Regions from separate parts of the Streptomyces sp. NPDC033177 genome, predicted to be linked through region 2. Evidence: riboswitches for the same ligand, from Rfam matches in the RefSeq annotation. Region 2 holds a riboswitch; each other region holds the start of a gene.
The links. Region 2 has a riboswitch for cyclic di-AMP ahead of ACZ5U5_RS00920 (LysM peptidoglycan-binding domain-containing protein). Riboswitches for the same ligand answer to the same signal wherever they lie in the genome.
Positions count from the first base shown of each region.

Region 1: linked by a shared signal. The riboswitch ahead of ACZ5U5_RS29130 (M23 family metallopeptidase) and the one ahead of ACZ5U5_RS00920 (LysM peptidoglycan-binding domain-containing protein) in region 2 are both predicted to bind cyclic di-AMP.
Region 3: linked by a shared signal. The riboswitch ahead of ACZ5U5_RS12625 (C40 family peptidase) and the one ahead of ACZ5U5_RS00920 (LysM peptidoglycan-binding domain-containing protein) in region 2 are both predicted to bind cyclic di-AMP.
Region 4: linked by a shared signal. The riboswitch ahead of ACZ5U5_RS21530 (transglycosylase family protein) and the one ahead of ACZ5U5_RS00920 (LysM peptidoglycan-binding domain-containing protein) in region 2 are both predicted to bind cyclic di-AMP.

Region 1 covers NZ_JBVIPS010000009.1:115,312-122,214, forward strand. The annotation lists gene ACZ5U5_RS29115 (DNA gyrase/topoisomerase IV subunit A) at 1-576, opposite strand, end outside; gene ACZ5U5_RS29120 (M16 family metallopeptidase) at 796-2,136, shown strand; gene ACZ5U5_RS29125 (M16 family metallopeptidase) at 2,133-3,518, shown strand; cyclic di-AMP (ydaO/yuaA leader) riboswitch at 3,715-3,878, shown strand; gene ACZ5U5_RS29130 (M23 family metallopeptidase) at 3,891-4,694, shown strand; gene ACZ5U5_RS29135 (GntR family transcriptional regulator) at 4,921-5,607, shown strand; gene ACZ5U5_RS29140 (HPr family phosphocarrier protein) at 5,752-6,033, opposite strand; gene ACZ5U5_RS29145 (bifunctional acetate--CoA ligase family protein/GNAT family N-acetyltransferase) at 6,167-6,903, shown strand, end outside.
Region 2 covers NZ_JBVIPS010000001.1:187,767-194,669, forward strand. The annotation lists gene ACZ5U5_RS00905 (PEP/pyruvate-binding domain-containing protein) at 1-1,097, opposite strand, end outside; gene ACZ5U5_RS00910 (ATP-grasp domain-containing protein) at 1,094-2,449, opposite strand; gene ACZ5U5_RS00915 (PAS domain S-box protein) at 2,806-4,113, shown strand; cyclic di-AMP (ydaO/yuaA leader) riboswitch at 4,779-4,935, shown strand; gene ACZ5U5_RS00920 (LysM peptidoglycan-binding domain-containing protein) at 4,938-5,684, shown strand; gene ACZ5U5_RS00925 (hypothetical protein) at 5,884-6,903, shown strand, end outside.
Region 3 covers NZ_JBVIPS010000003.1:327,030-333,932, reverse strand. The annotation lists gene ACZ5U5_RS12640 (amidase family protein) at 1-78, opposite strand, end outside; gene ACZ5U5_RS12635 (ATP-dependent Clp protease proteolytic subunit) at 361-1,026, shown strand; gene ACZ5U5_RS12630 (hypothetical protein) at 1,034-1,342, shown strand; cyclic di-AMP (ydaO/yuaA leader) riboswitch at 1,707-1,870, shown strand; gene ACZ5U5_RS12625 (C40 family peptidase) at 1,874-2,347, shown strand; gene ACZ5U5_RS12620 (DUF6328 family protein) at 2,447-2,989, shown strand; gene ACZ5U5_RS12615 (LysR family transcriptional regulator) at 3,102-4,013, shown strand; gene ACZ5U5_RS12610 (ATP-binding protein) at 4,002-4,463, opposite strand; gene ACZ5U5_RS12605 (helix-turn-helix domain-containing protein) at 4,734-5,594, shown strand; gene ACZ5U5_RS12600 (DUF397 domain-containing protein) at 5,604-5,828, shown strand; gene ACZ5U5_RS12595 (8-amino-7-oxononanoate synthase) at 5,829-6,903, opposite strand, start outside.
Region 4 covers NZ_JBVIPS010000006.1:106,089-112,991, forward strand. The annotation lists gene ACZ5U5_RS21505 (NAD(P)/FAD-dependent oxidoreductase) at 1-104, opposite strand, end outside; gene ACZ5U5_RS21510 (Ppx/GppA phosphatase family protein) at 503-1,429, opposite strand; gene ACZ5U5_RS21515 (DUF501 domain-containing protein) at 1,426-1,968, opposite strand; gene ACZ5U5_RS21520 (FtsB family cell division protein) at 2,033-2,515, opposite strand; gene eno (phosphopyruvate hydratase) at 2,617-3,897, opposite strand; gene ACZ5U5_RS21530 (transglycosylase family protein) at 4,210-4,914, opposite strand; cyclic di-AMP (ydaO/yuaA leader) riboswitch at 4,918-5,112, opposite strand; gene ACZ5U5_RS21535 (LysM peptidoglycan-binding domain-containing protein) at 5,295-6,293, opposite strand; gene ACZ5U5_RS21540 (cytochrome P450 family protein) at 6,468-6,903, opposite strand, start outside.

The sequences.
Region 1 (6,903 bases), on a different contig from region 2:
CGTCGCCATGCCGACGGCGATGCCCGAAGCGCCGTTCACCAGAAGGTTCGGATACGCCGCCGGGAGGGTCACCGGCTCCTGCTCCTGGCCGTCGTAGTTCGACTCGAAGTCGACCGTGTTCTCGTCGATCGACTCCGTCATCAGGGACGTCGCGTCGGCCATCTTGCACTCGGTGTACCGCATGGCGGCCGGCGGGTCGTCGTTGCCGAGGGAGCCGAAGTTGCCGTGGCCGTCCACCAGCGGCAGGCGCATGGAGAAGGGCTGGGCCATGCGCACCAGGGCGTCGTAGATCGACGCGTCGCCGTGCGGGTGCAGCTTACCCATGACCTCGCCGACGACGCGGGCGCACTTCACGTAGCCGCGTTCGGGGCGCAGGCCCATCTCGCTCATCTGATAGACGATGCGCCGGTGCACCGGCTTCATGCCGTCGCGGGCGTCCGGCAGGGCGCGCGAGTAGATGACCGAATACGCGTACTCGAGGAAGGAGCCCTGCATCTCGTCGACGACGTCGATGTCGAGGATCTTCTCCTCGAACGAGTCATCGGGCGGCGGGGTCTTCGTGCTGCGGCGGGCCATCGCTGCTGCGGCTCCTTCAGGGTGTCTGCCAGGGCATCAAAGGGATCTGACGCCGACCATTGTGGACCGTCCCACTGACAACGCCGACCACGACCCGGACTTCGGGGCCGACTACGCCGAGCGCGGAGCGGGAACTTCACAGGTTGTCGGCACGCTTGCATACAGTGTCAGGACTGGCAGAATTTCCAGCTTTTCGCGATCGAAGGGACGTACATGCCCATGGGTCACACGGCCACAGCCGAGGCCGGCTCCGGCGGCCTGACAGCGACCGAGCACCGGCTGGCCAACGGCCTGCGCGTGGTGCTCTCCGAGGACCACCTGACCCCGGTCGCCGCGGTCTGCCTCTGGTACGACGTCGGTTCACGCCACGAGGTCAAGGGGCGTACGGGCCTCGCGCACCTCTTCGAGCACCTCATGTTCCAGGGTTCGAAGCAGGTGCAGGGCAACGGCCACTTCGAGCTGGTGCAGGGTGCGGGCGGTTCGCTGAACGGCACCACGAGCTTCGAGCGCACGAACTATTTCGAGACCATGCCCACACACCAGCTCGAGCTGGCGCTGTGGCTGGAAGCCGACCGCATGGGCTCCCTGCTCTCCGCGCTCGACGAAGAATCCATGGAGAACCAGCGCGACGTCGTCAAGAACGAGCGCCGCCAGCGTTACGACAACGTTCCGTACGGCACGGCGTTCGAGAAGCTGACCGCCCTCTCGTACCCCGAGGGCCACCCCTACCACCACACCCCGATCGGCTCCATGGCCGACCTGGACGCGGCGACGCTTGAGGACGCGCGGGCGTTCTTCCGTACCTACTACGCGCCCAACAACGCGGTCCTTTCGATCGTCGGCGACATCGACCCGGAGCAGACCCTCGCCTGGGTCGAGAAGTACTTCGGGTCCATCCCCTCGCACGACGGCAAGCAGCCGCCGCGCGACGGCTCGCTGCCCGACACGATCGGCAAGGAGCTGCGCGAGGTCGTCGAGGAAGAGGTCCCGGCCCGCGCCCTGATGGCCGCCTACCGCCTCCCGGAGGACGGCACGCGCGCGTGCGACGCGGCCGACCTGGCGCTGACGGTCCTCGGCAGCGGCGAGTCGTCGCGGCTCTACAACCGCCTCGTGCGCCGCGATCGCACCGCCGTGGCGGCCGGGTTCGGCCTGCTGCGGCTCGCCGGTGCCCCCTCGCTCGGCTGGCTCGACGTGAAGACGTCCGGTGACGTCGAGGTACCCGTCATCGAGGCCGCGGTCGACGAGGAGCTCGCCCGCTTCGCGGAAGAGGGCCCCACCGAGGAGGAGATGGAGCGCGCCCAGGCACAGCTGGAGCGCGAGTGGCTCGACCGGCTCTCCACGGTCTCAGGACGCGCGGACGAACTCTGCCGGTACGCCGTCCTGTTCGGTGACCCGCAGCTCGCCCTCACCGCCGTCGGGCGCGTCCTGGACGTCACCGCGGAAGAGGTCAAGGCGGCCGCGGCGGCCCGCCTGCGCCCCGACAACCGCGCCGTGCTCGTGTACGAGCCCGTAGCGGGCGCCGAAGCCACCGACGAGGACGAAGAGGAGGCGGCGAAGTGACCGAGGCCGCAACGATGCAGTTCCACCCGCAGCCCCAGGCGGGCGACGCACGGCCGTGGGCCTTCCCCGCGCCCGAGCGCGCCACCCTGGACAACGGCCTCACGGTGCTGCGCTGCCACCGCCCCGGCCAGCAGGTCGTCGCGGTGGAGGTCCACCTGGAGGCGCCGCTCGACGCCGAGCCCGCGGGCCTCGACGGCGTGGCCACGATCATGGCGAGGGCCTTCAACGAAGGTACGGACAAGCACTCCGCCGAGGACTTCGCCGCCGAACTCGACCGCTGCGGCGCCACCATGGACGCGCACGCCGACCACCCCGGCGTACGCGTCTCGCTCGAAGTCCCGGTGTCCCGCCTCCCGAAGGCGCTCGGTCTGCTCTCCGACGCCCTGCGCGCTCCCGCCTTCGCGGACAGCGAGATCGAGCGCCTCGTGCGCAACCGCCTGGACGAGATCCCGCACGAGGCCGCCAACCCGGGGCGCCGCGCCGCCAAGGAGCTCTCCCGGCAGCTCTTCCCGGCGACCTCGCGCATGTCGCGCCCCCGTCAGGGCACCGAGGAGACGGTCACGGCCATCGACTCGGCGGCCGTGCGCACCTTCTACGAGAAGCACGTGCGTCCCGCCACGGCGACCGCCGTCGTCGTGGGCGACCTGACCGGCGTCGACCTGGACGCCGTCCTCGCCGACACCGTCGGCGCCTGGACGGGCGGCACCGCCGAGCCGCGCCCGGTGCCCCCGGTGACCGCGGACGACACCGGGCGTGTCGTCATCGTGGACCGCCCCGGAGCCGTCCAGACGCAGCTGCTCATCGGCCGCGTGGGACCGGACCGCCACGACCGCGTCTGGCCCGCGCAGGTGCTCGGCACGTACTGCCTCGGCGGCACCCTCACCTCGCGCCTGGACCGCGTCCTGCGCGAGGAGAAGGGATACACCTACGGCGTACGGTCGTTCGCCCAGGTCCTGCGTTCCACACCGGACGGCACCGGCGCCGCGATGCTCGCCATCAGCGGCTCCGTGGACACCGAGTCCACGGGCCCGGCGCTCGACGACCTGTGGAAGGTCCTGCGCACCCTCGCGGCCGACGGCCTCACGGACGCCGAGCGCGATGTCGCCGTGCAGAACCTGGTGGGCGTCGCCCCGCTCAAGTACGAGATGGCGGCGTCCGTCGCGGCCACCCTGGCCGACCAGGTCGAGCAGCACCTGCCGGACGACTTCCAGGCCCAGCTGTACCGACAGTTGGCCGCGACCGGCACCGTGGAGGCCACTGCCGCCGTCGTGAGCGCCTTCCCGGTGGACCGCCTTGTGACGGTGCTCGTCGGTGACGCCTCGCAGATCGAGGAGCCCGTCAGGGCCCTTGGCATCGGTGAAGTGAGTGTGGCCACGGGCTGAGTGACAGTCAGGACATATCGGGACCCCAGTGGCTGAGATTAATCACTGGGGTTCTCATATGTCCGAATTAGTATGGAGGTTACGTGTCTGACCTGTGGCGTGCGCTACAAAAGCTCTGATCCGTTTGTCGTTTGAAAGACGCCCCGCTTAGCGTCATCCCGGCTGTTCGTCATGCAGTAGTCGCACCCGCGGCACCGGACAGTCATCGCCGAGTCCCCGTACGGCGCGAGCCAGGGGAGCCGGGGACCCACATGTCCCCTTGGGGTGAATCGGGAACCTTGCCGTCAGGTGAGGGACTCGTAGGAGACCTTCCTGCTCCGAACCCGTCAGCTAACCCGGTAGGCGAGAAGGAAGGAAAGGATCAGCCGCTTCATGGCGTTCACCCGTGCCACCGGGAAGCACCGTCGCCCGAGCCGCCTCACGCGTACCACCGCGAACGTGGCGGGCGTCGCCGCCCTCACCACCACCGGTGTCATCGGAGGCCTGGCCGCTCCGGCGCTCGCCGCCGACGACGCGGCGGCTCTTGAGCACACCGGCCTGACCCAGGCCATCTCCGTCGGCGACTCGCTCGCCGAGAGCATCGACGCGCAGGCCGCCGCCCAGCAGCAGGCCGCCGACGCCGCTGCCGCCGCCAAGAAGGCCGAAGAGGCCGCCAAGAAGAAGGCCGAAGAGGCGAAGCGCAAGGCCGAGGCCGAGGCGAAGGCCAAGGCCAAGAAGGAGCGCGAGGCCAAGGAGCGTGCCGCTCGCGAGGCCGAGCGCAAGCGCCTCAACAGCTACGTCTCCCCGATCTCCGGCTCGTACGTCTCCACGGGCTACCAGACCGGCGGCGCCATGTGGTCCTCCGGCAGCCACACCGGCGTCGACTTCCACGCCGCCTCCGGCACCTCGGTCCACGCGGTCGGCTCCGGCACCGTCGTCGAGGCCGGCTGGGGCGGTGCCTACGGCAACAACGTGGTCATCAAGATGAACGACGGCACGTACACCCAGTACGGCCACATGTCGTCCCTCGGTGTCACGGTCGGCCAGGCGGTCACCCCGGGCCAGCAGATAGGCCTCTCCGGCTCCACCGGCAACTCCAGCGGCCCGCACCTGCACTTCGAGGCCCGCACCGGCGCGGACTACGGCACGGACATCGACCCCGTCTCGTACCTCCGCTCGCACGGCGTCAACGTCTGATCCCAGCGGTCTGATCCAGCGGTCGACGGCGGACGCACGCAGCGCCACTGATTCACCGAAAGCCCCGGCTCGTCGAGAGCCGGGGCTTTCGCCGTTCCCGTATCTCCTTTGGCCAAAAGTATCCCTGGATTTCAGCCTGCCGTCGGAAATTCGGCCGCCCTGCAATAGAGTCGCGGAACAGGCGTCGATCGACCGCGTTTCGCGGGGATTAGTGCGGAGGTCAGTCATGCGCATTCCCGCGCACTCGGTATGCACGGCCATCCGGGACGACATCGTCTCCGGTGTCTACGAACGGGGTGGCCGCCTCACCGAGGAACTGCTCGCGCGCCGCTACGGAGTCTCCCGCGTCCCGGTGCGCGAAGCCCTGCGCACCCTTGAGGCGGAGGGCTTCGTCGTCACGCGCCGGCACGCGGGCGCGTGCGTCGCGGAGCCCACCGAGGAGGAGGCCGCCGACCTCCTGGAGATCCGCGCGCTCCTGGAGCCGCTGGGCGCGGCCCGCGCCGCCCAGCGCCGCACGGAGGCGCACCTGAAGGTCTTGCGCGGTCTCGTCAGGCTCGGCCAGGAGCGGTCGAGGCGCGGCCACAGCGAGGATCTGCGCTCCCTGGGCGGCTGGTTCCACGAGACGCTCGCCCAGGCGTCCGGCAGCCCGGGTCTCACGGCGCTGCTCACTCAGCTCCGGCACAAGATCGCCTGGATGTACGTGGTCGAGACGTCCGCCGCGCCCGCCGAGGCGTGGGCCGAGCACGCCGCGATCGTCGACGCGGTCGCCCGCGGGGACGCGGAACGGGCCCGCGCGCTCACCGCTCAGCACACGGAGCGGACGACCTCCGCGCACCGGCCGCGCTTCGTGCGCCGGCTCTCCGGTGTGAGGGGTTCGCAACATTCCGTAAACACAGCGGGTCTGCGGCTTTAACAGAGGCGCCGTATACAAAGAAGTGCAAAGAAGCGCTATTGGGCGGGGCGTTATTTCTTGCTGCCCGAATAGCAGCAAGAAAACACCGAAGGGCCCACCCCTATTTCGGGGGCAGGCCCTTCAGTGTTTGATTTCCAGTCTTTACTAGACGGTCTCGGGGAGTTCCTCGAGGCCGTCCGCGACCAGCTTCGCCAGACGGTCGAGAGCGGCATCCGCACCCTCGGCGTCGGAGGCGAGGGTGATCTCCTCGCCGCCCTGCGCGCCCAGACCGAGCACCGCGAGCATGGAGGCGGCGTTCACGGGGTTGCCGTCAGCCTTGGCGATCGTCACGGGGACGCCGGCGGCGGTGGCCGCGCGGACGAAGATGGAGGCGGGTCGGGCGTGAAGGCCCTCGGCCCAGCCGACGTTGACGCGGCGCTCAGCCATGTGTTGCTGCCCTTCCAGGTGTCTCACACTTGTCTAGACCAGTGTCTCATGCCGTCACGAGTGCTCCGCCGGCCGTTCGACGTCTCCTAGCCTGCCCCGGCCAAGGCGCCCCCGCGACCCGTACCCTGGGCCCATGCAGACCCCGTCGGACCGGCACGCATACCCCTCCCACTGGGAAGCCGATGTCGTCCTGCGTGACGGAGGCACCGCCCGGATCAGGCCGATCACGGCCGAGGACGCGGACCGCCTGGTCAGCTTCTACGAACAGGTCTCGGACGAGTCGAAGTACTACCGCTTCTTCGCGCCCTACCCCCGCCTGTCCGCCAAGGACGTGCACCGCTTCACCCATCACGACCAGGTGGACCGGGTGGGTCTCGCGGCCACCGTCGGCGGCGAGTTCATCGCCACCGTCCGCTTCGACCGCATCGACGAGCGCGGCATGTCCGCGAGCGCGCCCGCCGACGAGGCCGAGGTCGCCTTCCTCGTGCAGGACGCCCACCAGGGCAGGGGAGTGGCCTCCACCCTCCTCGAACACATCGCCGCCGTCGCCAGGGAGCGCGGCATCCGCCGCTTCGTGGCCGAGGTGCTGCCCGCGAACACCAAGATGATCAAGGTGTTCACGGATGCGGGCTACCAGCAGAAGCGCAGCTTCGAGGACGGTGTCGTACGGCTCGAATTCGATCTGGAACCGACCGACCGCTCGCTCGCCGTGCAGCGCGCCCGTGAGCAGCGGGCCGAGGCGCGGTCGGTGCAGCGGCTGCTCACGCCGAAGTCGGTCGCGGTGATCGGCGTCGGGCGCACACCGGGCGGCGTCGGCCGCAGCGTCCTGCGGAACCTGCGCGAGGCGGGCTTCACGGGGCGGCTGTACGC
Region 2 (6,903 bases):
CGCGGCGGGCGGGGCCTGCCGTAGAAGGCGGTCAGGTCGGCCGTGCGGCTGTCGAGTACGTGGTGCAGTTCGCCGAGGTTGGCCGCTTTGGTGCCGTACCGGTCGCGGTCCGCGCTGCGGAGCCGGTGCAGGGCCAGCACGGGAGCGTCTTCGAGCAGGGGCGGCTGGAGGCGTATGCGCTGCTGGTGCCAGGCCGGAGCCCGCAGGGCAGGCTCGTGATCAAGCCGCTCCAGGAGGATCTCGTCCTCGCGTACGCGGTAGCGGACCCACGCGCCGTCCAGTTGGTCCTTGTCGACGATCTGGTGCAGGTCGCGCACGATCGCGTTGGGTATGCCCCAGCCGGAGGCGAGGACGTTGGTGTGCGAGAGCGGCGTGATCGGCGCGGTGTTGAGGAATCCCGCCACCCGGGGCACGTCGTCCGGCAGGCAGGGCATGGCCACGATGTCCGCCCAGCCGAGACCTGCCTCCGCCGCCGCGTACTCCTCGTGCGTACGGAAGTACCGCAGTCGCCCGGTGGCCTCGCCGGGGTTCAGCGGAGTGCGGGTGCGGGAGCCGAAGAGCTCGTGGCTCAGGATGCGAGGTACGCGCAGTTCACTGATCGCCGCAAGCTCCTCCTCCTGCCCGTGGTTGGCGGGCTTGAGGAGTACCGGGAGCCTGCCGTCGACACGTTCGCGCACGAACTCGTAGAAGTGGGCGAGCAGTTCGCCGTGCATGGTGTCGGCCTCGGTCGTCTCCAGGACGAGGAAGGTGCGTTCGCGGCCGTCCGCTTCCTGCTCGGTGTGCAGGGACAGCACGCCGAGCAGGAACCGGCGCTCGGGGTCCATGTAGACGGAGGCGTTGAACGCGTCCAACCCGGCGTCCAGCGCTTGGAGTTCCATGCCCAGGACGCGGGTGGCGATGTAGTTGACGTGGAAGGGATGCGCGGTCGTGTCGAGCAGGTGCCAGGTGTTCTCGGCACGGTCGACGACGACCTTGAGGTACGGGTGACCGGCCAGGACGCCCGAGAGCGTGCGGAAGAGGGGCAGGGAGAGGTTCTCGCCGACGACCGTGCGGTCCGTGGCCGGTTCGGCGGGGCCGGTGAACAGTTGGGTGGTCATCGGGCGATCTCCTCGGGCTGCGCGGCGGGCAGGACCCGGGGCAGTGCGTCCACCAGGGTCTCGAAGTCCCGCAGGACCGTCCGCGGGTCGGTGGCGGACAGCAGGCACAGGGCCGCCATGGTGTTGGCGCCTGCGGCCGGGTCGTAGACCGGCACAAGGGTGCCGTCGGTGAGCGAGCTCTCCGCGACCACCGACAGCTCGCTGCCGTGGCTCAGTGGCACGTCCGCCGCGACGGCGGAGAAGTCCCAGACCTTGCGGTCCTGCCAGGCCTCGCCCTTGGAGTCGACCGCGAGGACGACGAGGGAGCCCGCAGCGCCGTTCGCCTGTGCCGGCGTGAGCGCGTGCCGGGGCCACTCGACCGGACGGCCGATGAGGTGGTCGACGAGCATGCCCACGAGGTCGAGCCCGAAGACCTCCTCGATCTGCGGCACCGTCATCGCGCCGCCGAATCGGGCGGCCGTCTCGATCAGCCACATGCGGCCGTCCGCACCGAGCTTGATCTCGGTGTGGGTACCGCAGTCACGCAGGCCGAGAGCGTCGACGGACGCTCGGGCGAGGGCCACGATCCGGTTCTGGGCGTCCTGGGACAGCAGGGCGGGCGTGATGCCAGCCCGTTCGGTGAAGGGTTCGACGGTGGGCATCCGGCCGCTGAGGCAGACAGGACGGAAGACGCCGTCCGCCACCACACCCTCGACGCTGACGTAGTCGCCCCAGCCGGGCTCGTCGAACCAGTCGTCCGTAGTGCCGCTGACGATCTGCTCGACCACGAAGTCGGCGTCGGCCTTGGCCACATGGAGTTCCGCGTAGCCCAACTGGGCCGATTCGGCCATTACTTCGCGTGACCGGCGCCACGCCGCGGACGCCTCGTGCGGGGAGCGGATGATCTGGTGCGCGGTGGACCCGGCACTCCAGGCCGCCTTGAGGAGGAGCGGGAAGGGCAGGTCGCGGGCCGCTTCGTGCAGGTCCGACTCGGTGGCCACCGGGCGGAACTCAGGTTGCGGCAGGCCGTGTTCGTGCCAGGTGCGACGCATCAACCGCTTGTCGCGCGCCAGTGCGGCGGCGCTGCCCGCCCCCGCCAGGCCGAGCACCTGGCAGGCCTCGGCGACGGCCACGACGGCGTACTCGGAGAAGGTGAGCACCGCGGCCGCGCCCACGGCTTCGGCCCGCGAGATGATCAGGGACACCAGGTCGGTGCGGCGCGCGTCAGCGGGCGTCACGACGGAGGCGCACAGCCGCTCGGCCGTGTCTGCCACAGCGGGAGGAAGTGCGCTGAGCGCCAGCAGGTGCACTTCCGCCCTGGCGGCCGCCCGCGTGAGGACGTGCCCGAGCGGCGGTCCACCCTTGGCATGCACTAACAGCACCTTGCCCAACAACACCTGGCTCACTGAAGTTCCCTCTCCATTCGTCCGGTTGAGACATGTCGTCGCACGGCTCGGTGACGCGCGTAGAACATGCGGGGTCACCGGGGCGTACGTTGCGGGGTGTGTTCACCCGCACACTCAAGGGGACCAGGTGACAGGCGTCCTCAGCGCCAACGGGGGCGTCTCCCGTTCAGGCAAATGCCTGAGTGCCGCAGCCGCAGGCGGCATCGAGGCGGCCACCACTCCGGCCGATTCGGCCGAGAACCGAGCATGCGCGAGATCGACACGGGATACGCATCGCTTGGTGACAGTGCGTCAACCAGTTGAATACGGACGGAGAGACCGCTGTGAACGACTCCAACCTCAAGGCACTGCTTGAACACCTGCCCGCGTTCTGGTGGGAGGTGGACCAGCCGTGGCAGGTCCTGGAGAGGGGAGGCGGCGCCTTCGCCGACACCGGGACAGCGCAGCGCTTCCTGGAGCGCATGCACGAGGAACTCTCCGGCCCGGGGCACCCACCGGAGGAGGTCAGCTGGCAGGCGCAGTTCGACGGTCGCACCTTCGACGTGAGCTGGCCCCTGGACGAGACCCGCGCCCACAGCCGTACGCGTGGTCTCGCGGTGGAGGTCGACGCGCACGCCCCACACCGGTACGCCGCCTTCGCCGACCTCGTCGACCTGGCCCCGGCCGCCGCCTTCATCCGGGACCGCTCGGGACGCTATCTGTGGGCCAACCACGCCTACGCGCACCTCTACGGCACCACCCCGGGAGAACTCACCGGCCGGTACATCGAAGACTTCGACGCCCCCGCCGAGGCTGTCCAGTTCCGCGCCCTGGACCAGGAGATCCTCGACCGGGGCACCCCGGTGCGGCACACCCTCGGCTATCGCCGGCCGGACGGCAGCCTCGGCCAGGCAGCCGGCCACCGCTTCCCCGTACGGGAGGACACGGAGACCTGCGTCGCCGGAATCTACGTGGACATCACCGACCACCTCCGCGCCATGGTCCAGCGCCAGGAGGCGGAGGAGAACCTGCAGGCGCTGCGCGACCACAGCGGCCTGCCCTGCGCGCTGCTCTCGGCCAACGGGCGCGTGATCGAAGCGAGTTCGGCCGCCGCCGATCTCTTCCACCTCGGCTTGCCCGACCTGGTGGGCCGCCGCGCGCACACGCTGCTCGCCCCCGCCTCCGCCTCCTCTTCCGCCTCTGACCTCGATCGGCTGCACCGCAGATGGAACGGTCTGATAGCCCGCCGCACGAGACGGGTGGAGACGTCCGCCGTGCTCGTCGACGCCCGGGGCCGGCAACGCCGTGCGCAGCTGCACCTGACGACGGTCGGCCATTCCGCTGCCCGCGCCCAACACGTCTGGGCCGTCGTCACGCATCAGAGCCTGGCCCACGAGGCCCATCCCTCGCTCACCGCCGCGCAGATCCGCATCCTCTCCCTCCTGGCGGAGGGCAGCAGCAACAGTGACATCGCCGCCTCGCTGCGGCTGTCCCGGCAGACGGTCGACTATCACCTGAGCCGCCTGCGGCAACTCCTGGACGCAACCACCCGCCCCGCCCTGGTCGCCCGCGCGTACGTCCTCGGCATCCTCGCCCCATGCGCCTGGCCCCCGCGTTCGGCGACTGCCGCCCATCCGCTCAGTTCCGTGTGACGGGCGAAATCCAGGACACAGGAGCCAACACCTGGAAATGGCCCGGCGTCTGACGTGAACGAATCTATTTCGAGCTGTCAGCGGCGACTCCGTCGCGGCCGCGGTCACGAGCCTTGGGTTCTTGCAGCAGAGACGCTTCTCCCCGCGGTGCGCCCCCCCCTGGCCCGGCAGCTGCGCATGCACCTGGTCGACCGCGCCACGTTCGCCAACTGGGCGGCAGGAGCACGGCCGTTGCGGGAGTTGCTGCCCAATATCCCGCCCCCGCCCCGCTTTGTACCTACGAACTGAGGGCCCATATCAGGCCCTCCAGAAGGCGTCACCACCGGGTCCAACCGAAAGTGATGCCCGTTTTGACATGAAAAATAGGGATCACGTTATGTCCGCTTTTGCGAATAAGGCCACGTCTGCACCGACTTGGCTTTGCAATGCAGTGGAATGAGTCACACCCGCAGATCGGGGCCTCAAGGGCCGCCCAGCGCATTTTCGTTTCCCGCAAACAAAGTTGAGGCTATTTGATCAATGGGGGCGCGGGCCGCAGACGTCGAGAAAGGCCCTAGCGCATTCTCCGAGCGAATTCCGGCCTTGTTCTGTCCGGGCATTCTCGCCTAACGTCACCGTCAATCCGGATGGAACGCCGAATCCTGCCGCTGTCCGGAAACCCTTCCCGTACTCACTCACTTACGCACGGCAGGAGCGGGGGACCCAGGTAAGCCGCCGATCCGGATTCCGGAACGGCTCGGGGTTAAGTCGCATTCACAGTGCGACCGGACATCTCCCGTCCGAACCCGACAGCTCACCTCGTAGGCGACGGAGAGGAATGCGTCATGCCTGCAAAGGGTAAGCACCGCCGTCCCAAGTCCAGCTCGCTCAGCCGGGGCATCGCCGCGGCAGGCACGGGCGGCGCCGTGCTCGTCCTCCCGGTGATCGGTGCGACTGCCGCCAGCGCGGCACAGCCCGCCGCCGCCAAGCCCGCCGCCGCGCCCAAGACCTACGTCGTCGCCGCGGGCGACTCCCTCGCCAAGATCGCCCGGGAGCACTCCGTCAGCGGCGGCTGGAAGAAGCTGTACGAGGACAACCGCAGCGTTCTGGGCAGCGACCCGAAGCTGATCCACCCCGGACTCAAGATCACCGTCGGACAGAAGGCTCCGGCGGACGACGCGGCCGCCTCCAAGGCGTCCGACGAGCGCGCGGACCGCTCCGAGCGCACGAACGCGGCCAAGCCCGCCGCCGCCCCGGCGAAGAAGACGTACGCCAACAACCTCGACGGCTGGATCAAGGAGTCGCTCGACGTCATGGCCCAGCACGGCATCCCCGGCACTTACGAGGGCATCCACCGCAACATCATGCGCGAGTCCTCCGGCAACCCGCAGGCCATCAACAACTGGGACGTCAACGCCGTCGCGGGAACCCCGTCCAAGGGACTCCTGCAGGTCATCGCCCCGACCTTCGACGCCTACCACGTGGCCGGCACCTCGCTGGACAGCTATGACCCGGTCGCCAACATCACCGCCGCCTGCAACTACGCGGCCGACCGGTACGGCTCGATCGACAACGTGAACGGCCCCTACTAGGGGATCCCGGTCTCGACAGCCCTGAGCCCCGGCATGCAGTGCGTGCCGGGGCTCAGGGCTGGCGGAACCTCCCGGAAGAGACTCTCGAATTGGCATGCACCCGTCTATTCACGGTCGGGTGCATGCCAATAAGGTGAGCGACCTTCGCGTTCTGGGGGGTCTCATGAACGGTCGTCGTGGTCTTCGTGGTCTCCATGCTTTGCGTGGTCTCCGTGCGGTCGTCATCTGCATCGTCATCGCGTGTACCGCGGCCGTGTCGCCCGTCGCGGTCGTATCCCCGGCCGCGGCTGCGCCGCCTGCCGAAGCCCACGCGCCGAACGTGACGCGGAGCTGGTCGGCGCTGCCGGTGCCCGCGGCCGCACCGCCCGTGACCGTGTCCGATCTTGCCGCCCGCGGGCCGGACGATGCCTGGGCGACCGGGTACGAGCACACCACCGACTGGGTGCGTCCGATGCTGTACCGGTGGGACGGTGCGGCGTGGGGCCGGGACAGCAGCTTCCCCGGCGCCGAGGCGTCGGGCTGGCTCGGCAAGGTGCAGTTCGTCGGCAAGGAAACATGGATCTTGCACAACCGTGACGGAGCGGGCGAGATCCTGCGCCACTCGGCAGGAGGGCCGGAAGCGCCGGAAGGGTGGAGCACAGTCCCTCTGCCGCAGACGATGTGGGTCTACCAGGACTTCGCCGCCGTACCCGGCGCCGCCTGGGTGGTCGGTGAGGACGAGACCGGGCTGAAGGTTCTGCACCACGACGGCTCCGGCTGGACCACACAGTCCACCCCCGACGGCGTCCTGTACGTCATGGGGATCACCGCGCGTACGGCCACCGACGCCTGGGCCTGGGCGGACACCACCAGCGGGACCACCGTCCTGCGCTGGAACGGCACCGCCTGGCGGGACGCGAAGGTGCCGCTGCCGCCGAACAGCAACGTACACACGATGCTGCTTGAACCCTCCGGCCGCGTCACGATCGGCGGCAGCCAGTACAGCGACGGCGCGCCACGCACGTACCTCATGACCTGGAACGGCCGCACCTGGCGCACCACCTACCCGCCCCTGGGCGACACCAGCACCGAGGCCATGGTGCGCGGCCCGGACGGCGCGCTGTGGCTGCCGGTGCGCAGCGACCGCGCGTTCCAGTCGAAGTACGCGCGGGTCGACGGCTCCCGCACCACCTTCTCCTACGGCCCCGAGCGCACGAACGCGATCGACGTGAAACCGCGT
Region 3 (6,903 bases), on a different contig from region 2:
TTGGCTCGTCGGCAGAATCAGCGCGTCATTGCGGTCGAAGAACTCCCGCATCCGGTGGAACAGTTCGCCGTGCAGCACGGTGGCCCGCTCCAGGTCGATGCCGGTGAGCGCGCGCCCCTGCCGTACGTTCCGGACGAGGCTGGGTTTGATCCGGTCCGCCGCACTCTCGACGAGCGCGCCGAGCGAGGTGGGCGAGCTCGGACGCTGCCATACGAGGCTCTCGGCTGGGGGCGGTTGAGATCACGACGAGGCGAAGCATGCCCGCGCCGCGTCCGCCCCTCACCCCACTTTACGTACGTCCTGTACATTTTTTACAGAGGCCTTGGGGAGCAGCCGACCCCGGCAGAGGAGAGACATGCCATGAACCAGCCGTTCGCCCGTTATGTCCTGCCCGAGTTCACCGAGCGCTCCAGTACGGGCCAGCGGACGCTGGACCCGTACTCGAAGCTGCTCGAGGAGCGCATCGTCTTCTTGGGGACGCCGATCGACGACACGTCGGCCAATGACGTGATGGCGCAGTTCATGCACCTCGAATACCTGGCGCCCGACCGCGACATCGCGCTCTACATCAACTCCCCCGGCGGCTCCTTCAGCGCGATGACCGCGATCTACGACACGATCCAGTTCGTCGCCTGCGACGTGGAGACGACCTGTCTGGGCCAGGCCGCGTCGTCGGCCGCCGTCCTGCTGGCCGCGGGCACTCCCGGCAAGCGGCTCGCGCTGCCCGGCGCCCGCGTGCTGATCCACCAGCCCTCGCTCGCCGAGCCGGTCCGAGGCCAGACCTCCGACCTGGCGATCCAGGCCGACGAACTCCTGCGCACGCGCGCGCAACTGGAGAAGCTGCTCGTCCGGCACACGGGACAGAGCGCGGAACGCGTCGCGGCCGACATAGAGCGGGACAAGATCTTCGACGCCGCCGAGGCGGTCGACTACGGCCTGGTGGACCGGATCATCGCGAGCCGCAAGTCCTCCCCGCTCACCCCGGATAGGCACAGCCCGGACCCGCGCACCCCGGATGCGGGGTGAGCCACCGATGCTGCCGCCCGAACTTCCCCCGCTCCCCGCGCTCACCCGCGCCGAGGGCGAGTTGATCGACCGGTACCTCGAAGTGGTCGACCTGCTGGGCCGGATCAACCCCGCCCGCGCATCGGACACCTACGGAGGACTACGCGCCGCCCAGGCCCTGGTCAGCAGCGCGACCGCCCTGCGGGACGCCCTGACGCTCATGCACCAGCGGGGTGAAACCGCCGTGCACGCACCGACGCTGGCCCGTGCGCTGCGTGTGCTCGACGGAGAGCGGCGTGCCGGGCGGGTCACCGTGCCGCCCCCGGCGGCATCCTGAGCCCCCGTCATCCGGGCCCGCGAACTCCGTTGCGTCCGGGGGTGATCTCAAACGAACCAAACGGGCTACCACATTCGGCGTAGACATACGTCCTTTTTTGAGACGCCTTCAGTTGCGTCAGATGTGTACGCGTGGGCCGGAATTCCTCGTTCCGGTGCTGGTCGAACGATCATCCGGCGCGCTCTCCGGTTCCCGAATCCGACCGTGTCCACCCGAACGGTTCAGCCGTGAGGAGCCTCACAAAACGCCGTTTCGGCTCGGTTTTCGACCCCAAGTCGGGTCAAGATCCTCTCCGACGACAAGCCCCCGCCACAGCGGCGGGGCGGTCCGGGCGGACGCCGAGTCCTGCCGCCGCCCGGATGACCGGTCGACATCGGTGCATCGGCAGGAGTGGAGGACCCAGGCATGACGGGTCGGTCCGGAAGGTCCGGACAACGATCCTTGGGGTGAAGCCGCAGTACGCGGCCGGGCAACTTTGTCAGCCCGAATCCGACAGGTCATCCTTCACAGGCGGTTGACGAAGGGTTGCGCATGACTGCGCTGAATCATGTTCCGTCGCTGCTCACCAGGGTCGGGTCCGTATCCGCCCTCACGCTCGCCGTCGTAGGCGGCACCCTCGTGGCCCCCGGGCTCACGTCGGAGGCGGAGGCCGCGACACACGGGACGAAGGCGCTCAAGATCGCCGCCTCCAAGAAAGGCTCTCCGTACCGCTACGGGGCCACGGGGCCACACCGCTTCGACTGCTCGGGCCTGACCCAGTACTCCTTCAAGCGCGCGGGCAAGAAGCTGCCACGCACCGCCGCACAGCAGTACAACAAGACCCGCCATGTCTCCGCGTCCAACCGCGTCCGCGGCGACCTGGTCTTCTTCCACTCCGGCCGGAACGTCTACCACGTCGGCATCTACGCCGGTAAGGGCCGGATCTGGCACGCCCCCAAGTCGAACACCAAGGTGCGGCTCGAGAAGATCTGGACGAAGAGCGTCTCGTACGGCAGGGTGCGCTGATCATCCGTCACCGGCCGTCGGCCGGGCGGCCCCCCGCCCGGCCCTCTGGTCGGCGCGCCCGTCAAGCGTGGGGCGTGTCGGCACGGATACTCGTGCGCCATGGCCGAAAACAACAGTGCTCCCCCCTCGGACGACCCACCGCGCAACGAGACGCGCTTCGAACGCGCCGACCGCAACTTCGCGGAGATCCTCCAGGAGCTGCGCGTCACGCAGGCCGGGGTGCAGATCCTCTTCGCCTTCCTGCTGACCCTCGCCTTCACCGAGCGCTTCACCTCGCTCGACACGGTGCAGCGCGCCACATACGTCACCACGCTGCTGCTCGCCGTGCTCGCCGCCGCGCTGTTCACCGCGCCGGCGGCCGTGCACAGGTCGCTGTTCGGCCAGCACTCCAAGCCGCTGATCGTGCGCGTGTCGTCCCGTCTGGCCGGCATCGGTCTGGTGGTCCTGGTCTTCGCGGTCTCGGGCGCCGTGCTCCTGGTCGTCGACGTGGCGGTGGGCCGGACCGGCGGAATCATCGCGAGCGCGGCCACGCTCGTGGTGTGCTCGGGCCTGTGGGGACTGCTCCCCCTTCTGGTGCGCCGTGCGCGCGACGACGAGGAATCGGACGGCCCGGACGACGTCAGGTCATCAAAGCCTCGGTGAAGCACCGGCCCGCGCCCGTTCAGCGCTCGCCGGCCGCGCCGACGACCGCAGCGCGCGCATATCCTGGGTCTGCCTTGAGCAGCCGTTTACCCCCACGCCGCCGGGAGCGACCATGTACGACCCGACGCGGCTCGCCGCACTGGTGGCGGTCTCCGAGGCCGGGTCGATCACCCGCGCCGCCGAACGCCTCGGCTACACCGTGCCCGCCCTCTCCCAGCAGCTGGCCAAGCTCGAACGTGAGGCGGGCACCGCGCTCCTGGTACGCCATCACCGCGGGGCACGGCTGACCGGCGCGGGTGAGCTGCTGCTCGCGCGGGCCCGCCGGGTCCTGGACGAGATGGAGCAGGCCCGGCACGAACTGACACGCCTTGCGGGCCTGTCCGGCGGCAGACTGCGCCTGGGGACCTTCACCACCGCCGGAATCCACCTGGTGCCGCCCGCGCTGACCGCGTTCCGCCGCGCCCATCCCGATGTCGATCTGACGGTACGGGGCTACGAACCGCCGCTCGGCGTCGCGGCCGTGGCGGCGGGCGAGGTCGACCTGGCCCTCACCCACACGTACGAGCCCGCGGATCCGGTCGCGCTGCCCGCGTCCGTGAGCGCGGAGCCGCTCCTGGTCGAGGAACTGATCCTGGTGACCTCACCGGGCCACGCACTCGCGAGCGACTCGTCACGACTGCCCCTGAGGGAACTCGCCGGACAGCCGCTCATCAGCATGGCGCCGCCGTATCCGCCCCGCCAAGGCGTCGAGTCCGCGCTCGTCCGGGCCGGTGCGACTCCCGCGGTCCTGGTCGAGACCCCGGGCTACGCGCTGGTGTGCGCGCTGGTCAGCGCCGGGCTCGGCGTCGCCGTCGTACCGGAGATGGTGGCGCGGACGGCTGCCACCCCGGTGGGGACGAGGCCGCTCGAGCCGGGCGATCTGCGGCGCACGATCTCGGTCGTCCACCGCACCGACGTGTCGCATCCGGCGGCGGACACCTTCCGGGCTTTGCTCCGGGGCGCCTTCGGCCGCTCAGCGGGGTGAGGTCGAGGGGGCCGCTGCCCCACCTCGGACGGGCGTGGTCCACGGCAGCTCGATCCAGACCGTCTTGCCGCCCTCGGGAGTGGGCGTGACCGACAGCCTGCCGCCGCATTCCATGGTCAGCCAGCGGATGATGACCAGGCCCCGGCCGTTGTCCTGCTGGACGGCGGCGGGCAGCCGCTTGGGGTAGCGGGGGTGGCTGTCGGTGACACCGATGCGCAGCTGCTCGTCCCGGTCAAGCTCGATGTCCACCCGGAAGGTGGGCGACTGGCCCCGGGTGTGCTGAACGGCGTTCGTGGCGAGCTCGGAGACGATGAGCCGGACTGTGTCGGCCACCTCGGTCTCGCCCGGCAGATCCCACTCGGCCAGGATGGTCGAGACGTATTTCCGGGCCGCGGAGACCGAGGCAGGATCGCTCGGCAGGGTGACGGATGCTTCCTGAAGGTCTGCCATGGCGACGCTGTCCCTTTCCCACCGGGGCTCGGCTCCGACTCGTAGCGAAGGCACGAGGACAGTCCCGGAATGGTGCTTCGCGCCAGACTGCCACTCTTGGAGCGCTCAGCGGTGGCCATCCACCAAGATGTGCATATATCTGTCGCTCAAAGCGGTGAACTCTGCTACGAGAGACCGTATTTGGGCGCGCGGTCGGCCCTTCCTCTACTGTCGCCCCTGAACGGCCCGGGGGAGGCCGAAGAGAAACGCTCCGTCGGGAAGGAGACGGACATGCGGTACGGTCCCGCGGTGCGCCGCCGGAAACTCGGCGCCGAACTGCGTGCACTGCGCACGCACGCCGGGCTCACCAGTGGCCAGGCGGCGGACCGGGTCGGCTGGCATCAGTCGAAGGTCAGCCGGATCGAGACGGGACGTAGCAGCGTCAAGGCGGCCGACGTAGGGCTGTTGCTCGATGCGTACGAGGTGGCGGACCCCCACCTCCGCCAGCTGCTGGTGGCATTGGCGGGCTCCGACGACGACGGCGGACGGCGCCACTGGTGGCACGCCTACCGCGAGCTGCTGCCGCCCGCCTACCGCGACTTCATCAGCCTGGAGTCACAGGCCTGTGGGATGCGCACCCTGGAGACCACCGTCGTGCCGGGCCTGTTGCAGACGCCGGACTACGCGCGTGCGGTGACGCGGGCGGCGCTCGACGGACTGCCCGAACAGCAGGTGGACACGCTGGTGGAGGTGCGTCTGGCCCGTCAGGACGTGCTGCGCGCGGCTCCGCCGCTGCGACTGAGCGTGATCCTGGACGAGGCGGTCCTGCACCGGCCGGTGGGCGGCAGCACGGTGCTCGCGGGCCAGTTGAAACGGTTACTGGAGGCCGCGCAGTTGCCTCATGTGCGGCTTCAGGTGTTGCCGTTCGCCGCCGGAGAGCACGTGGGCCTCATCGGCCCTTTCGTTATTTTCTCCTTTCCGAACATTGCTGATCTGGATGTGGTTGTTCTCGACCACTTGACGAGTAGCCTCTACCTCGAACGGAAAGAAGACCTCCAGGCCTACACGGAGGCCTTCAACTCCCTTCAGGGAAAGGCGCTTTCGCCCGAGGAATCAACGGATCACATCGCCGGGATACGTGACGGCGCGTAAGGGGGCACCATGACGGCACTGCCTCGGCACGTACCTTCCAGCACCTCTCTGCACGGCGCACGGTGGTATCGCAGCAGTCGCAGCAACGGCATGAACAACTGTGTGGAGACAGCCTCGCTCGCTTCAGGGCCGGAGCAGGGGCTGCTCGCCGTGCGCGACTCGAAGAACACGGCAGGGCCCGCCCTGCTCTTCTCGCCCACGACATGGGAGGCCTTCGTCCACGGCCTCCGGTGACTACCGGGGTGCGGCGCGGCTGATCACTCGTACGGCATCGGCGATCTGTCCGCCGGTGAGATCCGCACGGGCGGTCAGCCGCAGCCGCGAGATGCCGTCGGGGACCGACGGCGGACGGAAGCATCCGACGGCGAGGCCCGCTCCCCTGCAGTCGGCGGCCCACCGCACGGCCGCTTCCGGTGACGGCGCGCGCACGGAGACGACGGCGGCGTCGGGACGTACCGCCGAGAGACCTTCCGCGGTGAGGCGTTCATATAGCTCGGCCGCGACCGCGCGGGCCCGTGCGGCACGCTCCGGCTCCGCGCGCAGCAACCGCAGGGCCGCGAGGGCCGCCCCCACGGCGGCGGGCGCGAGCCCCGTGTCGAAGATGAAGGTCCGGGCCGCGTTGACCAGGTGGTCGATGACCTTGGCGGGCCCGAGGACCGCACCGCCCTGGCTGCCGAAGGACTTCGACAGGGTGACCGTCGCCACCGTGTGGTCCGTGCCCGCGAGCCCGGCCGCCTGCGGGGCGCCCCGGCCGCCGTCGCCGAGCACGCCGAGCCCATGGGCGTCGTCGACGACGAGACCGGCACCGAACTCCTGGCAGACGGAACTGAGTTCGGCCAGCGGGGCCGCGTCCCCGTCGACCGAGAAGACGGTGTCCGAGACGACGATCGCGGGGCCCGCGTGCGCGTCCAGTGTCTTGTGCACCGCTTCGGTGTCGGTGTGCGGCACCACCTGCGTCGTCCCGCGCGCCAGGCGGCAGCCGTCGATCAGCGAGGCGTGGTTGCCCGCGTCCGAGACGATCAGCGAACCGTGCGGGGCGAGGGCGGTGACGGCGGCGAGGTTCGCGGCATATCCGGAGGAAAGGACCAGAGCGGCCTCGAAGCCGCAGAACTCGGCGAGCTCGCGTTCAAGTTCCGCGTGCAGTTCGGTGGAGCCGGTCACCAGACGGGAGCCGGTGGCTCCACCGCCCCAGCGCCGGGCCGCGGCCGCCGCGCCCTCGATGATCTCGGGGTGCCTGGCCAGGCCCAGGTAGTCGTTGCTCGCCAGGTCCAGGAGGCCACCGGCGTCGGCGGGGCGGGGGCGCAGCGTA
Region 4 (6,903 bases), on a different contig from region 2:
GTCGCCTCTCCGTAGCGCATCTTCTTGAGAATGCGCCGAGCTGCGTACAGGCCTACGTACCCACCGCCTACTACGAGGATCCTGGGACGCTCCGTGGTGCTCATGCCATCGAGTATCCACCTGCCCGGCAGGGGTCGCTCGTGCGCCCCTTCACAAGCATGGGGGGACCCTCTGCTATAGTTCGCCGCCCACGTGACGCAGGCCATAGAGCCCCAGGGGAACCACGGGATGACCCGGGACGTTGTGCACCCCTTGTGAGCTGCCGCTCTGGCCCCTCAAGCACAGTGGACCACTCGACGGACCCACCCTCCGGACCCCCTCCCGAACCTTCACTGTCGTGGGTCGCGGGGCCCTCTCGGGTCACTTTTAGGGGTCCGGAACCCCTGAACATCGACCAACCGAGCCGATTTCCTTGTGAAGAACTTCACGAACTTTCCCGACGGCATGTCGCCGAGGGCCCTTCCGGGCCCCTCGACAGCCGCTCAGACGCTACATGAGGCGCTCAGGCGATCGACCAGCCGATGCCGTCGAGGATGTCGTGCTCGCTGACGACGACCTCCCCGGCACCGGCCCTTTCCATGATCGAAAGGAGTACGAGGGCGCCCGCCACGATGACGTCCACGCGCCCCGGATGCATCACCGGGATCGCGGCCCGCTCGTCGTGCGTGGCCCCGGCCAGACGGCCGACGATCTCGCTCACCTGCTCGTAGGAGACACGGGAGTGGTGGATCGCCGCGGAGTCGTACGCATCGAGGCCGAGCGCGATGGCGGACACCGTCGTCACCGAGCCCGCGAGACCGACCAGGGTGCGGGCCTCGCGGATCGGCACCGTCTCCTCGGCGAGGTCGAGCGCGGCCGCGATGTCGGCGCGGACGGCGGCCAGTTCGGCGAGCGCGGGCGGGTCGCTGCGGATGTGCCGTTCCGTGAGGCGCACGCAGCCGATGTCGACGGAGCGTGCGGCGCGGACGGTGTCGTCGCCGACGACGAACTCCGTGGAGCCGCCGCCGATGTCGACGACGAGGTAGGGCTTGGCGAGGTGGTCGCTGCCCGTCAGCTCCTTCGTCGCCCCCGTGAAGGAGAACTCGGCCTCCTGGTCACCGCTGATGACCTCCGGCTCGACGCCGAGGATGTCCAGGACCCCGCGGACGAAGTCGTCGCGGTTCTCGGCGTCGCGGGAGGCGGAGGTCGCCACGAAGCGGACGCGCTCGGCGCCGTGCGCCTTGATGGCCTCGGCGTACTCGCGGCACGCGGCGAAGGTCCGCTCCAGGGCCTCCGGGGCCAGGCGGCCCGTCTTGTCCACGCCCTGGCCGAGGCGCACGATCGTCATCCTGCGGTCCAGGTCGACGAGTTCACCGGTCAGCGGGTCGGCGTCCGCCACGAGCAGGCGGATGGAGTTCGTGCCGCAGTCGATCGCGGCGACGCGGGTCATGCGCTCTCCCCCGCGGGCTCACCCTCCGCAAGGGACACGCACGCCCCCTTGCGCCACCACTCCGGGAGCATCGCGATCGCCTCGTCGCCCAGCGGGTTCACGCCGGGGCCCGCGGCCAGGGAGTGGCCGACCAGGACGTGCAGGCACTTCACGCGGTCCGGCATGCCGCCCGCGCTCGGGAAGCCTTCAAGGACCTCGATGGCGTCACGGCGCGCGATGTAGTCCTCATGCGCCTTGCGGTAGGCGGCAGCGAGCTCGGGGTCCGTCTTCAGCCGCTCCGACATCTCCTTCATGACGCCGTTGGCCTCAAGAGTGCCGATCGCGGACGCGGCCCGCGGGCACGTCAGGTAGTACGTCGTCGGGAACGGCGTCCCGTCGGGAAGCCGCGGCGCCGTCTCGACGACGTCCGGCTGCCCGCACGGGCAGCGGTGGGCGATGGCCCGCAGGCCGCGCGGCGGGCGGCCGAGCTGCTGCTTGAATGCCTCGACGTCGGCGTCGGTGGGCTCGGTGCGCGGGGTGGTCGGCGGGGGCGTTTCCATGCCTGTCTTTCGATCGGTTCCGTAGAAGTTCTGTGGGGCTCGGTCGTCGGAAGCCTGGTGGGGCTCAGTCGTCGTCGGCCGGGCGGTCCGCCTTGTCGACGCCGTCCCAGACGTTCGAGTACCAGGGCCTGGCGGCGGCTCCCTGGTCGGTGCGCTGCTTCTTCGCCGCCTCGGGGTCGACCACCGTGTAGCCGGTCTCGCCCGGCATCACGTAGTGCAGCCGGTCCCGGATGCGCTGCTCCGCGTACGCGTCGTCACGCCAGCGGGCCTTCTCGTCCTTCAGCCTCTCGACGTGCTCGCGGCGCTCGGCCTGCTCCTTGCGCTGGTCGGCGATCTCCGCGCGCTGGGAGACGTACTGCCTTATCGGGTAGGCGAGCGCGACGACCAGCGAGCACAGCACGAGCGCGAGGAGCGCGGCGCGTCCCGTGAGCCGGGAGCGGCGCGCCTGGCGCTTGGTCTGGGAGCGGTAGACACGCTCCGCGGTCTGCTCGCCGAGCAGCCGCAGCCTGGTCGCGGTGGAGAACCGGTCGCGGTCCTTCACGGCCATGTGTGCCGCCTCCCCGATACGTACGAACGTCCCCGCACACGGTACGGGACCGAGTACGGGGACGTACGTATCTACTCAGCGGAGCCGGAGCTCGCCGTTGTTCAGCCCTTGAAGCGCGGGAACGCCGAACGGCCCGCGTACACCGCGGCGTCGTCCAGGATCTCCTCGATGCGCAGGAGCTGGTTGTACTTGGCGACGCGCTCGGAGCGGGCCGGGGCGCCGGTCTTGATCTGGCCGCAGTTGGTGGCGACGGCGAGGTCGGCGATGGTGACGTCCTCGGTCTCGCCGGAGCGGTGCGACATCATGCACTTGAAGCCGCTGCGCTGCGCCATCTCGACGGCGTCGAGGGTCTCGGTCAGCGAGCCGATCTGGTTGACCTTCACCAGGAGGGCGTTGGCCGACTTCTCCTCGATGCCACGGGCGAGGCGCTCGGGGTTGGTGACGAACAGGTCGTCGCCGACGAGCTGGACCTTGTCGCCGAGCTTCTCGGTGATGACGTTCCAGCCGGCCCAGTCGTCCTCGAACAGCGGGTCCTCGATGGAGACGAGGGGGTACGAGGCGACGAGCTCCTCGTAGTACTCGGTCATCTCGGCGGCCGAGCGGGACTTGCCCTCGAAGTCGTACGAGCCGTCCTTGTAGAACTCGGACGCGGCGACGTCGAGCGCGAGCGCGATCTGCTCGCCGGGGACGTAACCGGCCTGCTTGATGGCCTCGAGGATGAGGTCGAGCGCGGCGCGGTTGGAGTCCAGGTTCGGGGCGAAGCCGCCCTCGTCGCCCAGGCCGGTGGAGAGGCCCTTGTCCTTCAGGACCTTCTTCAGCGTGTGGTAGACCTCGGTGCCCCAGCGCAGGGCCTCGGAGAACGACTCGGCGCCGATCGGCGCGATCATGAACTCCTGGATGTCGACGTTCGAGTCGGCGTGCGACCCGCCGTTCAGGATGTTCATCATCGGAACGGGCAGCAGGTGCGCGTTCGGGCCGCCGAGGTAGCGGAAGAGCGGGAGGTCGGAGGCCTCCGACGCGGCGTGCGCGACGGCGAGCGAGACGCCGAGGATGGCGTTGGCGCCGAGCGAGCCCTTGTTGTCGGTGGCGTCGAGGTCGAACATCGCCTGGTCGATCAGGCGCTGCTCGGTCGCGTCGTACCCGACGAGCTCCGGGCCGATCTGCTCGATGACGGCGAGGACGGCCTTCTCCACGCCCTTGCCCATGTAACGGTTGGGGTCACCGTCACGGAGTTCGATGGCCTCGAAAGCACCGGTGGACGCACCGGACGGAACGGCGGCACGACCCGTGCTGCCGTCGTCGAGGCCGACCTCGACCTCGACCGTGGGGTTGCCTCGGGAGTCCAGGATTTCCCGGGCTACGACGACGTCGATGGACGGCACGAGCATCTCCTTCTGGGATGTGACGCGGGTACGCGGGGCGTTGGCCTCGCGGACACGAGCCTAACCGGCTCCCGGACAAGAGCCAGCCGAGCGACCGTCCTGTGGACAAACCGAGAGCAAAAAGTTTCCGAACGGAACAAACATAACCCCGCCCCGGTGCGTACGGGGGATACGCGCACCGGGGCGGGGTGGACCGGAGGACGGGGGCCGCCCCTCAAGGGGCGCGGGGCTATGACATATGCGGCTCCGCCGCGTGGGCGCGACAAGCCACGACGCACCCGCAGGCAAAAGACCAGCGAGGCGCCGCCAGACCTAGCTCAGGTGGAGCTGCTGGCCCGGGAAGATCATGTCGGCGTTCTCGATGATGTCGCCGTTGAGCTTGTACACCTTGTGCCAGCCGCCCTTGACGTCCTCCGCCTTGGCGATCTTGGAGAGGGTGTCACCCTTCTTGACCTTGTACTCGCCGTCGCCCTTCTTGACCGTCTCGCCGGTCGGGGTCTCGACGGTCTTCTTGGACTCGGTCTTCGGGGCCTCGGCCTTGGGAGCGGCCTGCTGCGGCTGCTCGGTCTGCGGCGTGGGCTGGCTCTTGGGCTGCTCCTGGGTCTGCTGCGGGGCGCTCTCCTGCGCACCGCCACCCTCGTTGGAGGCGCCCGAGAGGCCGACGCCGCAGCTCGGCCAGGCACCCTTGCCCTGACCCGCGAGGACCTTCTCGCCGATCTCGATCTGCTGGGCCTTGGAGGCCTTGTCGGCGGTGGGCGCGTACTTCGTGCCGCCGTACGCGGCCCAGGTGGACGACGAGAACTGCAGGCCGCCCGTGTAGCCGTTGCCGGTGTTGATCGACCAGTTGCCGCCCGACTCGCACTGGGCGACGGCGTCCCACTCGGAGTTCGTGGCGGCGGAGGCCTGGCCGGCCGCCATCAGCGGGGCTGCGACCGCGACACCGGTGACGCCGGCGAGCGTGGCGACACGGGTGGCCTTGGACGGGCGGCGGTGCTTGCCCTTGCTGGAAAACAGCATGAGTGATCCCCTCACCGACGCCTGCGAGGTGAGCTGTCGGGTTCGGGCCGATGAAGTTGCCCGGCCGCACTTCCTGAGTGCGACTTAACCCCTAGCCGTTCCCGTCCGTCTCCCCGCCTCGCTCTCGCGAGGCCGTTCAACGGCCGGGCCCGGCGCAAACCTTGGGTCCCCCGCTCCTGCCTACGGCGCATTACGCGACGACTGTTCCCGAACGGCCGTTGGCAGGACTCGGCGTACCGACCGGCGGGGCCCGCTGTGGCGAGCGGTCACGACCGTAGTCATGCGATCGCCCGAATTTCAAAGACGATCAGGGCTTCTGAGACCCATGTCTCACTTGCGCCAATTGGGGCATCAGGCGCAAAGTGACTCGCCAACTACCCCTACTTTTCGCCCAAATCGAGGCTCTGACCGGGAAGGATGAGGTCGGGGTCGGAGCCGACCGACTTCTCGTTCTCGGCGTACAGCTCGGTCCACCCGCCCTGCAGCTCCAGGTCGTCGGCGATGACCGAGAGGCTGTCCCCGGAACGGACCGTGTACGTCCCGTCGGTGACGTCGTGCTCGCGCTCGTCGCCGCGCGAGGCGTGCCGGCCCGAACCCTCGCGGGCGGACCCTTCGGACGCCTCGTCGTCGGCACTATCGCCGCGGTGACGACCCTCGCTCTCACCGGTGGAGGGGGTGGGCGCTGGCGAAGTGGCGTCATCCTGCTCGGACTTGCCCGGCTCGCCGGACTTGGCCGAGTCGCCGGACTTGGCCGAGTCATCCGATGTGCCCGACTCGTCGTGATTCTTGTCTCGTGACGCGTCGTCGGTGTCCGGCTTCTCGGACGGCTCGGCACTGTCCGACGGGTCGGCGCTGTTCGAGGGGTCGGCCGACTCGCTCGGCGACGCGTCCGGCTCGTCCGACCCGCCCGGCTTCGACGATTCGCCGGACCCGGTCGATTCCGACGGCTCGTCAGAAGGAATGGTCGTGATCGGGGCGCCCGGGTCGACGTCGGCGGCGGCGCCGCCCTCGGTGAGGCCGGCGATCGGCGCGCAGCTCGGCCAGGCGTCGGGACCCTGGTCGTCGAGGACCTTCTCGGCCACGGAGATCTGCTGGGAACGGCTCGCCTGGTCGGCGCTCGGCGCGAAGTCGAGGCCGCCGTACTCCTCCCAGGTCTGCTGTGAGAGCTGGAGTCCGCCGTAGTAGCCGTTGCCCGCGTCCGCACTCCAGGATGCGCCGCTCTCGCACTCCGCGAGCTTGTCCCACGTGGCGGTGTCCGCCGCGCTCGCGCTGGTGGCGCCGAGCAGCGGGATGGCGATGGCCGACCCCGCCACTCCTGCCGCGACGATCAGGGCCGGGGCCTGGCGGGGGCGTCGGTGACGACCATTGCCGGAGAGCATGCGGTTGCCTTTCGCGTGACTGGAGCGACGACTGCGGCACGGGATGCCGAGTCGTCGGTGAACGTAGCGGCAGTCGAACGCTTGTCACAAGTCGATGCAGCGGAGATCACGTGAAAGTCACAGTCTTGACGACCCGTCAGCTAAACGTCGTTTCGGGGGCTTCTCATTCGCCAATTATTTGCTCTGCTGTGCGGGTGTGAACTCCACGGGAAGCGTGCGGAGTCCCCGCATGATGAGCCCGCCGCGCCACCTCAAATCACCAGGTTCCGCCGCAAGGCGCAGGTCAGGGAGGCGGCGCAGGAGGGTCGCGAGGGCGGCCTGTCCTTCGAGCCTGGCCAGCGGTGCGCCGAGACAGTAATGAATGCCATGGCCGTAGCCGAGGTGTTGGTTGTCGCGGCGGGAGAGGTCGAGCGTGTCCGGCCGGTCGAATCGCGCGGGGTCGCGATCGGCGGCGGCGAGGACCACGAGGACGGGGTCGCCGGCGGCGATGTCCTCCCCGCCGACGGTCAGCGGCTCGGTGGCGTACCGCCAGGTGGCGAGTTCGACGGGACCGTCGAAGCGGAGGAGTTCCTCGAGCCCCGTCTCCAGGAGCCCGGTGTCGCCGTCCTTG